3 regions of the Mesorhizobium sp. CNPSo 4661 genome follow, and region 3 is predicted to be linked to each of the others. Evidence: predicted binding sites of a transcription regulator. Region 3 holds the regulator's gene; each other region holds the start of a gene.

Region 1 (3,273 bases), on a different contig from region 3:
TTTGAAGCTATGGAAGATGTATATTGTAAATATTACAATGTCTAAAGCGTCAATTTACATGCGTCAACCATCGGTCAATCGCTGTCGGCCACCACTTTGCGCCGCTGCAGCATGCGCGCCGCGAGCCAGCACAGCATGGCCCAGGCAAAGCCCGCGCACCAGCCGGCAAGCACGTCGGACGGCCAGTGCACGCCGAGATAGACGCGGCTGGTGCCGACCAGCACCGTGGTGAGGACGGCAAGGCCAAGCACGAAGACTTTCGACCTGCGGTCCGGCAGGAAGCGGGCCGCCAGCGAGCCGAGGGTCAGATAGGTCACCGCCGACAGCATGGCGTGCCCGCTTGGAAAGGACAGCGACGTCTCGGTGACGAGATGCGAGACGAGGTCGGGGCGCGGCCGGTCGACCTCGAGCTTGAGCAGGCTGGAAAGCACCTGCCCGCCCGCTACGGCCGCGAACATGAACAGGGCTGTCGCCGGTCTGCGGATCAAGAGCAGATAGACGATCGTCGCCGTTGTGATCAGCACCAGCACAACGGTGCTGCCCAGCGCGGTGATGTCGCGCACCGCGCCCTCCAGCCAGGGCGGGCCGATCGGGCTGTCCGGCTGCCCGGCGTGGCGGAAGGCAAGCAGGATTTCCGTATCGAAGGCATGCGGGGTCGTGGCGCGCGCCACTTCCATCAATTCCTCGAAGCCCCACAGACAGCCGGCGATGACCAGCCCGGCCAAGAGCAGGGGGAATTCTATCTTTGCAAGCAGCGCGCCGGAGGATGATTTCATCGGAGGCTCAAACGTCAGAGCTTCTGCATATAGGGCCCGAGCGTGATCAGGGCGACGGCGGCGATCGCCAGCACCATGCCGGTTGCCTGCAAAGCGTTTAGCCGTTCGCCGAAAAAAGCGAGCGCCACGACATTGACCGCGACAAGCTGGATCACCGCCGACAGGCTGAACGACACCGACATGCCGAACTCGCGCACTAGCCGCAGCATGATCAGATTGCCGGCCGTGTAGAGCGCCAATGTCAAAAGCAATTTGGCAAGGCTCGGTGCCATCCCCCATTGCTTGGCCGCCATCGCCGCCAGCAGGAACATCACCGTCGAAATGCCGAGCTGCGCCAGTCCCCAGAAACTCACTTGCCGTCCCTTCTTGAACGCCGTCGCCGCGCCGGCCGCCGCCCTTGTTTCCGAAGCGGGCGAAGCCGTCAAGCTGATCGCGGCGAAGCCTCCTTCTCCCGTATAGTGACGGCGAGAAAGCGGCCGGCATCGACAGCTTGGCAAATCACGGCCATGTCACGAAAATGTGATCGGCGCGCTTTAGGGGTCGAAAGGTCAAATCCCCAGCCACCTCAAGAAGCCAGAGGAACAACATGACCGTGACCCCTGAGACCCGTTTCCGCACCAGCCAGCTCGAGGAAAATGACGGCCCGCCCGTCAACCCGACCGACAACCGCACCATGGGCGAGATCATCGCCGCGCGTTTCTCGCGCCGCGGCTTCCTCATGGGTTCGCTGGCCGTCTCGGCCATCGCCGCCACCGTCAGCCCGCTGGCCCTGGTCGCCGCCGACGAGGCGCGCGCTGCCGAAGGCTCGGCCTTCAAATTCGACGAGCTCGAGGCCGGCATCGACGACAAGCACCATGTCGCGCCGGGCTATGACGCCGACGTGCTGTTGCGCTGGGGCGATCCGCTCTTCGCCGACTCGCCGGAGTTCGATCCGACAAAACAGTCGGCCGAGGCACAGGCCAGGCAGTTCGGCTACAACAACGACTATGTCGGCTATATCCCGATCGACGGCTCGGCCGAGCACGGCCTTTTGGTCGTCAACCACGAATACACCAACCCGCATCTGATGTTCCCCGGCATCGTTTCGGTCGTCGAGAAGGACGGGAAGAAGAAGGCCGAGGTCGCACCGCTTTCGAAGCAGCAGGTCGATGTCGAGATGGCCGCGCATGGCGGCACCATCGTCGAGATCCGCAAGCAGGACGGCAAGTGGCAGGTGGTGCGCGACGGCAAGCTCAACCGCCGCATCACCTCCAACACCGAAATGGCGCTGTCGGGCCCGGCCGCCGGGCACGAGCGCCTCAAGACCAATGCCGATCCGTCCGGCGCCAAGGTGATCGGCACGCTCAACAATTGCGCCGGCGGCGTCACGCCCTGGGGCACCTATGTGATGGCCGAGGAGAACATCCACGGCTACTTTTCCGGCGACCTGCCAGCGGGCCACAAGGAGGCCGCCAACTACAAGCGCCTCGGCATTCCGGAAGGCGCTTACGAGTGGGGCGCGCATTACGATCGCTTCAACCTCGCCAGGGAGCCGAACGAGCCGAACCGGTTCGGCTGGATCGTCGAGGTCGACGTCAACGATCCCAACTCCGTGCCGCGGAAGCGCACCGCCATGGGCCGTTTCAAGCATGAGGGCGCCGAATCGATCGTCGCCAGGGACGGCCGCGTCGTCTTCTATCTCGGCGACGACGAGCGCTTCGACTATGTCTACAAATTCGTCACCGCCGGTAAGTTCAATCCCGATGACCGCGCGGCTAACATGAACCTGCTCGACGACGGCACGCTGCATGTGGCGAAGTTCGCCGAGGACGGTTCGGTCGAATGGATGCCGATCGTCTTCGGTAAGGCGCCGCTGACGGCGGAGAACGGCTTTGCATCCCAGGCCGACGTGCTGATCGAGACGCGCCGCGCCGCCGACCTGCTCGGCGCCACCAAGATGGACCGGCCGGAGGATATCCAGCCCAATGCCGGCAACGGCAAGGTCTATGTCATGCTGACCAACAATTCCAAGCGCAAGGCCGAGCAGGTCGACGCCGCCAACCCGCGCGCCGACAACGCCTTCGGCCACATCATCGAGATTGTCGAGGATGGCGGCGACTTCGCCGCTGCCAAGGGCAAGTGGGAAGTGTTGTTGAAATGCGGCGACCCGTCGGTGGCCGATGTCGGCGCCACCTTCTCGACCGCGACCACCGCCCATGGCTGGTTCGGCATGCCGGACAATTGCGCCGTCGATTCCGCCGGGCGGCTGTGGGTCGCCACCGACGGCCAGGGCCCGAAGGCCACCGGCCGCACCGACGGCCTCTGGGCGGTCGACACCGAAGGCCCGGCGCGGGCGACCTCGAAACTGTTCTTCCGCGTGCCGATCGGCGCCGAAATGTGCGGCCCGCTCTTCGCGCCGGACGACCAGACGGCTTTCGTCGCCGTCCAGCATCCGGGCGACGGCGGCGAGGACTGGGACGGCTTTGGCCGTCCGTCCTACTACGAGGATCCGTCGACC
Region 2 (3,273 bases), on a different contig from region 3:
CCACATCGTTCCGGAATGGTACTTCCTGCCGTTCTACGCGATCCTGCGCGCCATCACCTTCAACGTCGGGCCGATCAACTCCAAACTCGGCGGCGTGCTGTGCATGTTCGGCGCCATCGCCATGCTGTTCCTGGTGCCGTGGCTCGATACCTCCAAGGTGCGCTCGGCAGTGTACCGCCCGTGGTACAAGCTGTTCTTCTGGCTGTTCGTGGCCGACGCCATCCTGCTTGGCTGGCTTGGCTCGCAGCCGGCGGAAGGCGCTTATGTGTTCATGGCGCAGATGGCCACGCTCTTCTACTTCGCCTTCTTCCTGATCATCATGCCGGTGCTCGGCCTGATCGAGACGCCGCGCAGGCTGCCGAACTCGATCACCGAGGCGGTGCTGGAGAAGAACAAAGGCGGCAGCGGGCATCCGGCGGGCGCTACGGCCGCACCACAGACCAAGGGCTGAGCGGTAGAGAATCTAAGGGGATTTGGCATGAAGAAGATTCTCACCTCGCTGGCGCTGATCGGCCTTGTGGCTGCCGGCACCGCGGCAATAGCCGCTGAAGAGGAACACAACGCGGCCGCGCCGACGCATTTCCCGATCAACGAGCCGAAGGAAATGAGCTGGAGCTTCACCGGCCCGTTCGGAACCTATGACAAGGCGCAGCTGCAGCGCGGCCTCAAGGTTTATAAGGAAGTCTGCTCGGCCTGCCATTCGATGAATCTGGTGGCGTTCCGCACGCTGTCGGACCTCGGCTATTCCGAGGCCCAGATCAAGTCGCTGGCCGCGAGCTACACGATCCATGACGGCCCCAACGATGCCGGCGACATGTTCGATCGTCCCGGCAAGCCGTCGGACCATTTCCCGGCGCCGTTCCCGAATGTAGAGGCCGCGGCAGCTGCCAATGGCGGGGCCGCTCCGCCGGACATGTCGCTGCTCGCCAAGGCGCGCGGCGTCGAGCGCGGTTTTCCGCAGTTCGTCTTCGACATCTTCACCCAGTATGATGCGGGTGGCCCGGACTACATCCACTCGCTGCTGACCGGCTACGATCAGACGCCGCCCGCCGGCATGGTCATCCCGGAAGGCACGCACTACAATCCGTATTTCATGTCGGGCGTGTCGCTGAAGATGCCGAAGCCGCTCTCCGACGGTCAGGTGACTTATGACGACGGCGCGCCGCAGACAGTCGATCAGTATTCTCGCGATGTGGCGAGCTTCCTGGCATGGGCGGCAGAGCCGCATATGGAAGACCGCAAGAAGACCGGCTTCCGCGTGCTGGCGTTCCTGCTGCTGTTCGGCGCATTGATCTACATGACCAAGCGCCGCGTGTGGGCCGACGTGGCGCACTGAGGCGCTATCGACCGCACGCAATCCAAGAAGGGCGCCGCAAGGCGCCCTTCTTGCATTTCGGCATGCGTAAACCGGACCATGTCACATGGCCGTCATCGCGGGCGGTGATCCTGCCTTGCCCTCATCAAAGGATCACACCCATGAGAGGATACGTCTCGCTCGCTGCCGGCTTCCTGCTGCTCGTCACTGGATACGCCGCCCATGCTGACGAAGCCCAGCCTTTCGTCACCAACAAGGACATCGACCTGACGATGATCCTGCCGCCGCCGCCAGCCAATGATTCGGCGGAAACCAAAGCCGAGCTCGGCGAGGTGCTGACGTTGCAGGTGACGCGCACGCCGGAAATGGAAAAGCGCGCCATCGCCGATGCCGAAGAGAATGTCTGGCGCTTCGCGGATGTCATGGGGCCGAAGTTCAACAAGGAAACGCTGCCGAAGTTCAGCGCCTTCTTCGATCGCGTCGTGGCGACCGAAGGCGCCGTCGTCGATCCGGCCAAGGATGTCTGGAAGCGTCCGCGCCCACATCAGCTCAGCGACCTGGTCAAGCCGGTCGTCAAGCTGTCGAGCTCCGGTTCCTGGCCGTCGGGTCATGCGACGGTCGGCACCATGATGGGCATCATCCTCGCCGACATGGTTCCGGAAAAGCGCGCTGAGATCATGGCGCGCGCGGCCGAATATGCCCATAACCGCGTGGTCGGCGGCATCCACTATCCGTCCGATATCGAGATGGGCAAGATTTCCGGCAGCGTCATTGCCGCGGTCCTGCTCAACCGCCCCGATTTCAAGGCCGAATACGAAGTGGCGCGCTCCGAGTTGCGCTCGGATCTCGGCATGTAGTCGCGGCGATCTCGTCTGCTTTTCGAAGGGCGCCTTCGCAGGCGCCCTTTTCATTATGGCCGAGGCCGTTCAGGGGCTGATCCTTTGCCGGATGTGCTTGTCTCTGGCGTAACATCGCGGTAGCCCTTGTCGGTCGCGTCGGCAGCAATGGCCGACGCCGTCAAATCCGACAGCCGGACACGCGGAAAGCCTCGATGAAATCCTCCCTCGAAGACACGCTGCTTGCGGCCATCCGCACCATTCCGGATTACCCCAGGCCCGGCATCCTGTTTCGCGACATCACCACGCTGCTCGGCAATGCGCGCGCCTTTCGCCGCGCCATCGACGAGCTGGTGCATCCCTATGCCGGGCTGAAGATCGACAAGATCGCCGGCATCGAGGCGCGCGGCTTCATCCTGGGCGGCGCCGTGGCGCACCAGCTTTCGGCGGGCTTCGTGCCGATCCGCAAGAAGGGCAAGCTGCCTTATGAGACGGTGCGGGTGGCCTACAGCCTCGAATACGGGCTGGACGAGATGGAGATGCACAAGGACGGCGTCTCGCCGGGCGAGAAGGTGATCGTGGTCGACGACCTGATTGCCACCGGCGGCACGGCGGAAGCGGCGGTGAAGCTGCTCAGGCAGATCGGCGCCGACATCGTCGCGGCCTGCTTCGTCATCGACCTGCCGGACCTCGGCGGCCGCAAGAAGCTGGAAGCGCTCGACGTGCCGGTCAGGACGCTGATCGGGTTCGAGGGGCATTAGTCGGTGGTGAGTAGTGAATAGTGAATAGTGAATAGTGAATAGTGAATAGTGAATAGTGAATAGTGAATAGTGAATGGCTATTCGATGATAAGCGTCGAATTTATCCGCGCACACTACACACTACACACTACTCACCATTCACCATTCACCATTCACTACTCCACCTTCACCAGCACGGCGCTGTCGAACTCGATGACCTTGTCGCCGGTCGAATCGGAGGCCTCGCAGCGCAGCGTGAGCAGGTTCCAGCCCGGACGCCCGGCAAGCGGGCGGTGGGCCAAGGCGGTGCGCGTGAAGGTCACCGTCTCGCCGGCATAGACCGGCTTCAGCCATTTCAAATTGCGGAAGCCGGGCGAGGGGC
Region 3 (3,273 bases):
GACCATCTTCCAGTTCGCCCTCAGCCCCTACGAGGAATGGCAGCAACTGGCCTGGACGGGCGCACTCATAATCACCCTTACGGTTCTCGGGCTGAGCATCATCGCCCGCAGCCTGACCGGACGCAGAGAGGACAGATGAAACCGATGTTGTCCACCGACCTGAACGTAGCCGACACGACCGTCGAGAAGGCCAAGATCGAGGTCAAGAACCTCAATTTCTACTATGGCCAATCGAAGGCGCTGAAGGACATCAACCTGTCCTTGCCGGAGCGCAGCGTGACCGCCTTCATCGGCCCGTCGGGCTGCGGGAAGTCGACGCTGCTGCGCGTGCTCAACCGCATCTACGAGCTCTATCCGAAGCAGAGCGCCGAGGGCCAGGTACTGCTCGACGGCAAGAACATCCTCGACCGCTCGCAGGACCTCAACCTGCTGCGCACCAAGATCGGCATGGTGTTCCAGAAGCCGACGCCGTTCCCGATGTCGATCTACGAGAACATCGCCTTCGGCGTCAGGCTGTATGAGAAGATCAGCAAGGCCGAGATGGACAGCCGCGTCGAGTCGGCGCTGAAGCGCGCCGCGCTGTGGAACGAGGTCAAGGACAAGCTCAACGCCAGCGGCCTCAGCCTTTCCGGCGGCCAACAGCAGCGCCTGTGCATCGCCCGCACCGTGGCGGTGAAGCCCGAGGTCATCCTGCTCGACGAGCCGGCCTCGGCGCTCGATCCGCTGTCGACCGCCAAGATCGAGGAACTGATCGACGAGTTGCAGGCCGACTATACGATCGTCATCGTCACCCACAACATGCAGCAGGCGGCGCGCGTGTCGAGGCAGACGGCGTTCATGTATCTGGGCGAGCTGGTGGAGTTCGACCGGACCGAGAAGATCTTCACCTCGCCCCGCGAAAAGCGCACGCAGGACTACATCACCGGCCGCTTCGGCTGAGTTCATACGAGGACATCATCATGGCCGAACATACCGTCGCCTCCTTCGACGAGGATCTGAGGCAGATCAGCCGGCTTATCAACGACATGGGCGATCTGGCCGGCTCCATGGTCGGCGGCGCGACCAGGGCCCTGCTCGAAACCGACAATGCGCTGGCGCAGCGCGTCGTCTCCGACGACGCCATCATGGACGCGCGCCAGCGCGAGCTTGACGACCGCGCCATCACGCTGATCGCCAAGCGGCAGCCGATGGCGGACGACCTGCGCAACGTTGTCGGCTCGATCCGCATGGCGGGCGATCTCGAACGCATCGGCGATCTTGCCAAGAACATCGCCAAGCGCGTTGGCGCGGTCGGCGTCAGCACCGCGCCGCGCGACCTCACGCATTCGATCGATTCCATGGCGCAGCTGGTGCTGATCCAGGTCCAGGCCGTGACCCAGGAATATATGGTGGGCGACGCCACTGCGCTGGCCAAGCTGCGCAACGACGACGAGCGCATCGACGTCAAATACACGTCCGTCTTCCGCGAGCTGTTGACCTACATGATGGAAGATCCGCGCAACATCACCGCTTGCACGCATCTTCTGTTCTGCGCCAAGAATCTCGAGCGCATCGGCGACCATGTGACCAACATCGCCGAGAACGCCTATTATGTGCTCACCGGTACGCAATTGCCCGCCAACCGTCCCAAGCAGGACGAGACGGCAATGTCGGCGCCGGCGGCCTGACGAGAAGGTTACCCCGATGATCGCGCCACGCATCATGGTGGTGGAGGATGAGGAGCCGCTGGGGGTGCTGCTCCGCTACAATCTCGAATCCGAGGGTTACCAGGTGGAAGTGGTGACCCGCGGCGACGAGGCCGAAATCCGCCTTCAGGAAAACGTTCCCGACCTGCTCGTGCTCGACTGGATGGTGCCGGCGGTTTCCGGCATCGAGCTCTGCCGGCGCCTCAGGATGCGGCCCGAGACCGAGCGGCTGCCGATCATCATGCTGACGGCGCGGGGCGAGGAAAGCGACCGCGTGCGCGGGCTCTCGACCGGCGCCGACGACTACCTGGTCAAGCCGTTCTCGACGCCGGAATTCATGGCGCGCGTCAAGGCGCTGCTGCGCCGCGCCAAGCCGGAGGTGCTGTCCAGCGTGCTCAAGGTCGGCGACATCGTGCTCGACCGCGAGTCGCATCGCGTCTACCGCAAGAAGAGCGAGATAAGGCTCGGCCCGACCGAGTTCCGCCTGCTCGAATTCATGATGCGGCATCCTGGCCGCGTGTTCTCGCGCAGCCAACTGCTCGACAATGTCTGGGGCGAGACGATCTATATCGACGAGCGCACGGTGGACGTCCATGTCGGCCGCTTGCGCAAGGCGGTCAACAACGGCCGCATGCCCGACGTCATCCGAACCATTCGCGGGGCGGGTTACGCGATCAGGGAGGATTAGGGATAGGGCGCGGAAGCGCTGACGGCTCCGCTCCCGGCATCTGCGATGGTGATTAGCCGAGACGCTTCTAGCGTCGTCATCCACGGGCGGAGCAAGGAGCGTAGCGACGCAGCGCAGACCCGAGGATCCATTCCGTGACTTCGACGTGCCGGGGCGGTGCAGAATTCTGCTCCGCTGCGCCTACGATCGAAGTAACGGCATGGATTCCAGGGTCTTCGCGACGGAGCTTCGCTCCTGCTTCGCCCTGGAATGACGAAGCTGCGGGGCCATCGCTAATCTCAAGCGTCTGCTGCTGTCCTCAGCGACCAGCGGTCACTTCAAAGCCGCTCAGGCCACGTTTTTTCCGCTGCCCGCTCTTGCCTGCATGCCCGGCGCGAAAATCTCCTGGTCGACGAAGGTCAGCGCGCGCATGGCGCAGCCTTCGCGGATCAGCGGCAGCTCGTTAGGCTCGGTGTCGAAGGAGATCGATTCCGAGTGCTGGCCGCCCGCGGTCTGGGCGATCGCCGCCCTTAGCGCCGGCTCGATCAGGTCGAAGGCGGCCGCGCTGACGCCGACCATGGCCACGGGCGCCGGGTCGATGAGGGCGAACAGGCTGCCGAGACCGAAACCAAGCGCCTCGCCGGCCCGACGGTAAGCCTCCCGCTCGGGGCCGTCCTTCTCGCGCGCCTTGGCGGCGAGGGCTCGCATGTCGGCGTCGCCGACGTCGACCGGCTCGGCGTCCTCGCTCATTTTCATGGCGCTGCGCCAGATCGCGTAATTGCCGGCATAGGCCTCGACGCAGCCGCGCCGGCCGCAGCGGCAAAGCGCGCCGCCCGGGCGGTGGATCATGTGGCCGAATTCGCCGCCCGAGGAATGCGTGCCGGTGAACAGCGCGCCCTTCAGCACCAGACCCATGCCGAT

What was found. Region 3 encodes PhoB, which activates phosphate uptake and scavenging genes when phosphate is short. Its sites were predicted from a motif close to TGTCATNNANCTGTCAT; they were not measured.
Region 1: the regulator PhoB is predicted to act here: its motif matches at 1,284-1,300, upstream of AC0YKC_RS12485 (PhoX family protein).
Region 2: the regulator PhoB is predicted to act here: its motif matches at 1,416-1,432, upstream of AC0YKC_RS11135 (acid phosphatase).

The regions. Positions count from the first base shown of each region.
Region 1 is NZ_JBWGIO010000007.1:166,013-169,285, reverse strand. Features, by position in the region: gene AC0YKC_RS12495 (phosphatase PAP2 family protein) at 75-776, opposite strand; gene AC0YKC_RS12490 (hypothetical protein) at 791-1,129, opposite strand; gene AC0YKC_RS12485 (PhoX family protein) at 1,363-3,273, shown strand, end outside.
Region 2 is NZ_JBWGIO010000006.1:210,206-213,478, forward strand. Features, by position in the region: gene AC0YKC_RS11125 (cytochrome b) at 1-451, shown strand, start outside; gene AC0YKC_RS11130 (cytochrome c1) at 479-1,336, shown strand; gene AC0YKC_RS11135 (acid phosphatase) at 1,477-2,172, shown strand; gene AC0YKC_RS11140 (adenine phosphoribosyltransferase) at 2,367-2,912, shown strand; gene AC0YKC_RS11145 (MaoC family dehydratase) at 3,068-3,273, opposite strand, start outside.
Region 3 is NZ_JBWGIO010000005.1:153,600-156,872, forward strand. Features, by position in the region: gene pstA (phosphate ABC transporter permease PstA) at 1-139, shown strand, start outside; gene pstB (phosphate ABC transporter ATP-binding protein PstB) at 136-939, shown strand; gene phoU (phosphate signaling complex protein PhoU) at 960-1,667, shown strand; gene phoB (phosphate regulon transcriptional regulator PhoB) at 1,684-2,373, shown strand; gene AC0YKC_RS09240 (ROK family protein) at 2,701-3,273, opposite strand, start outside.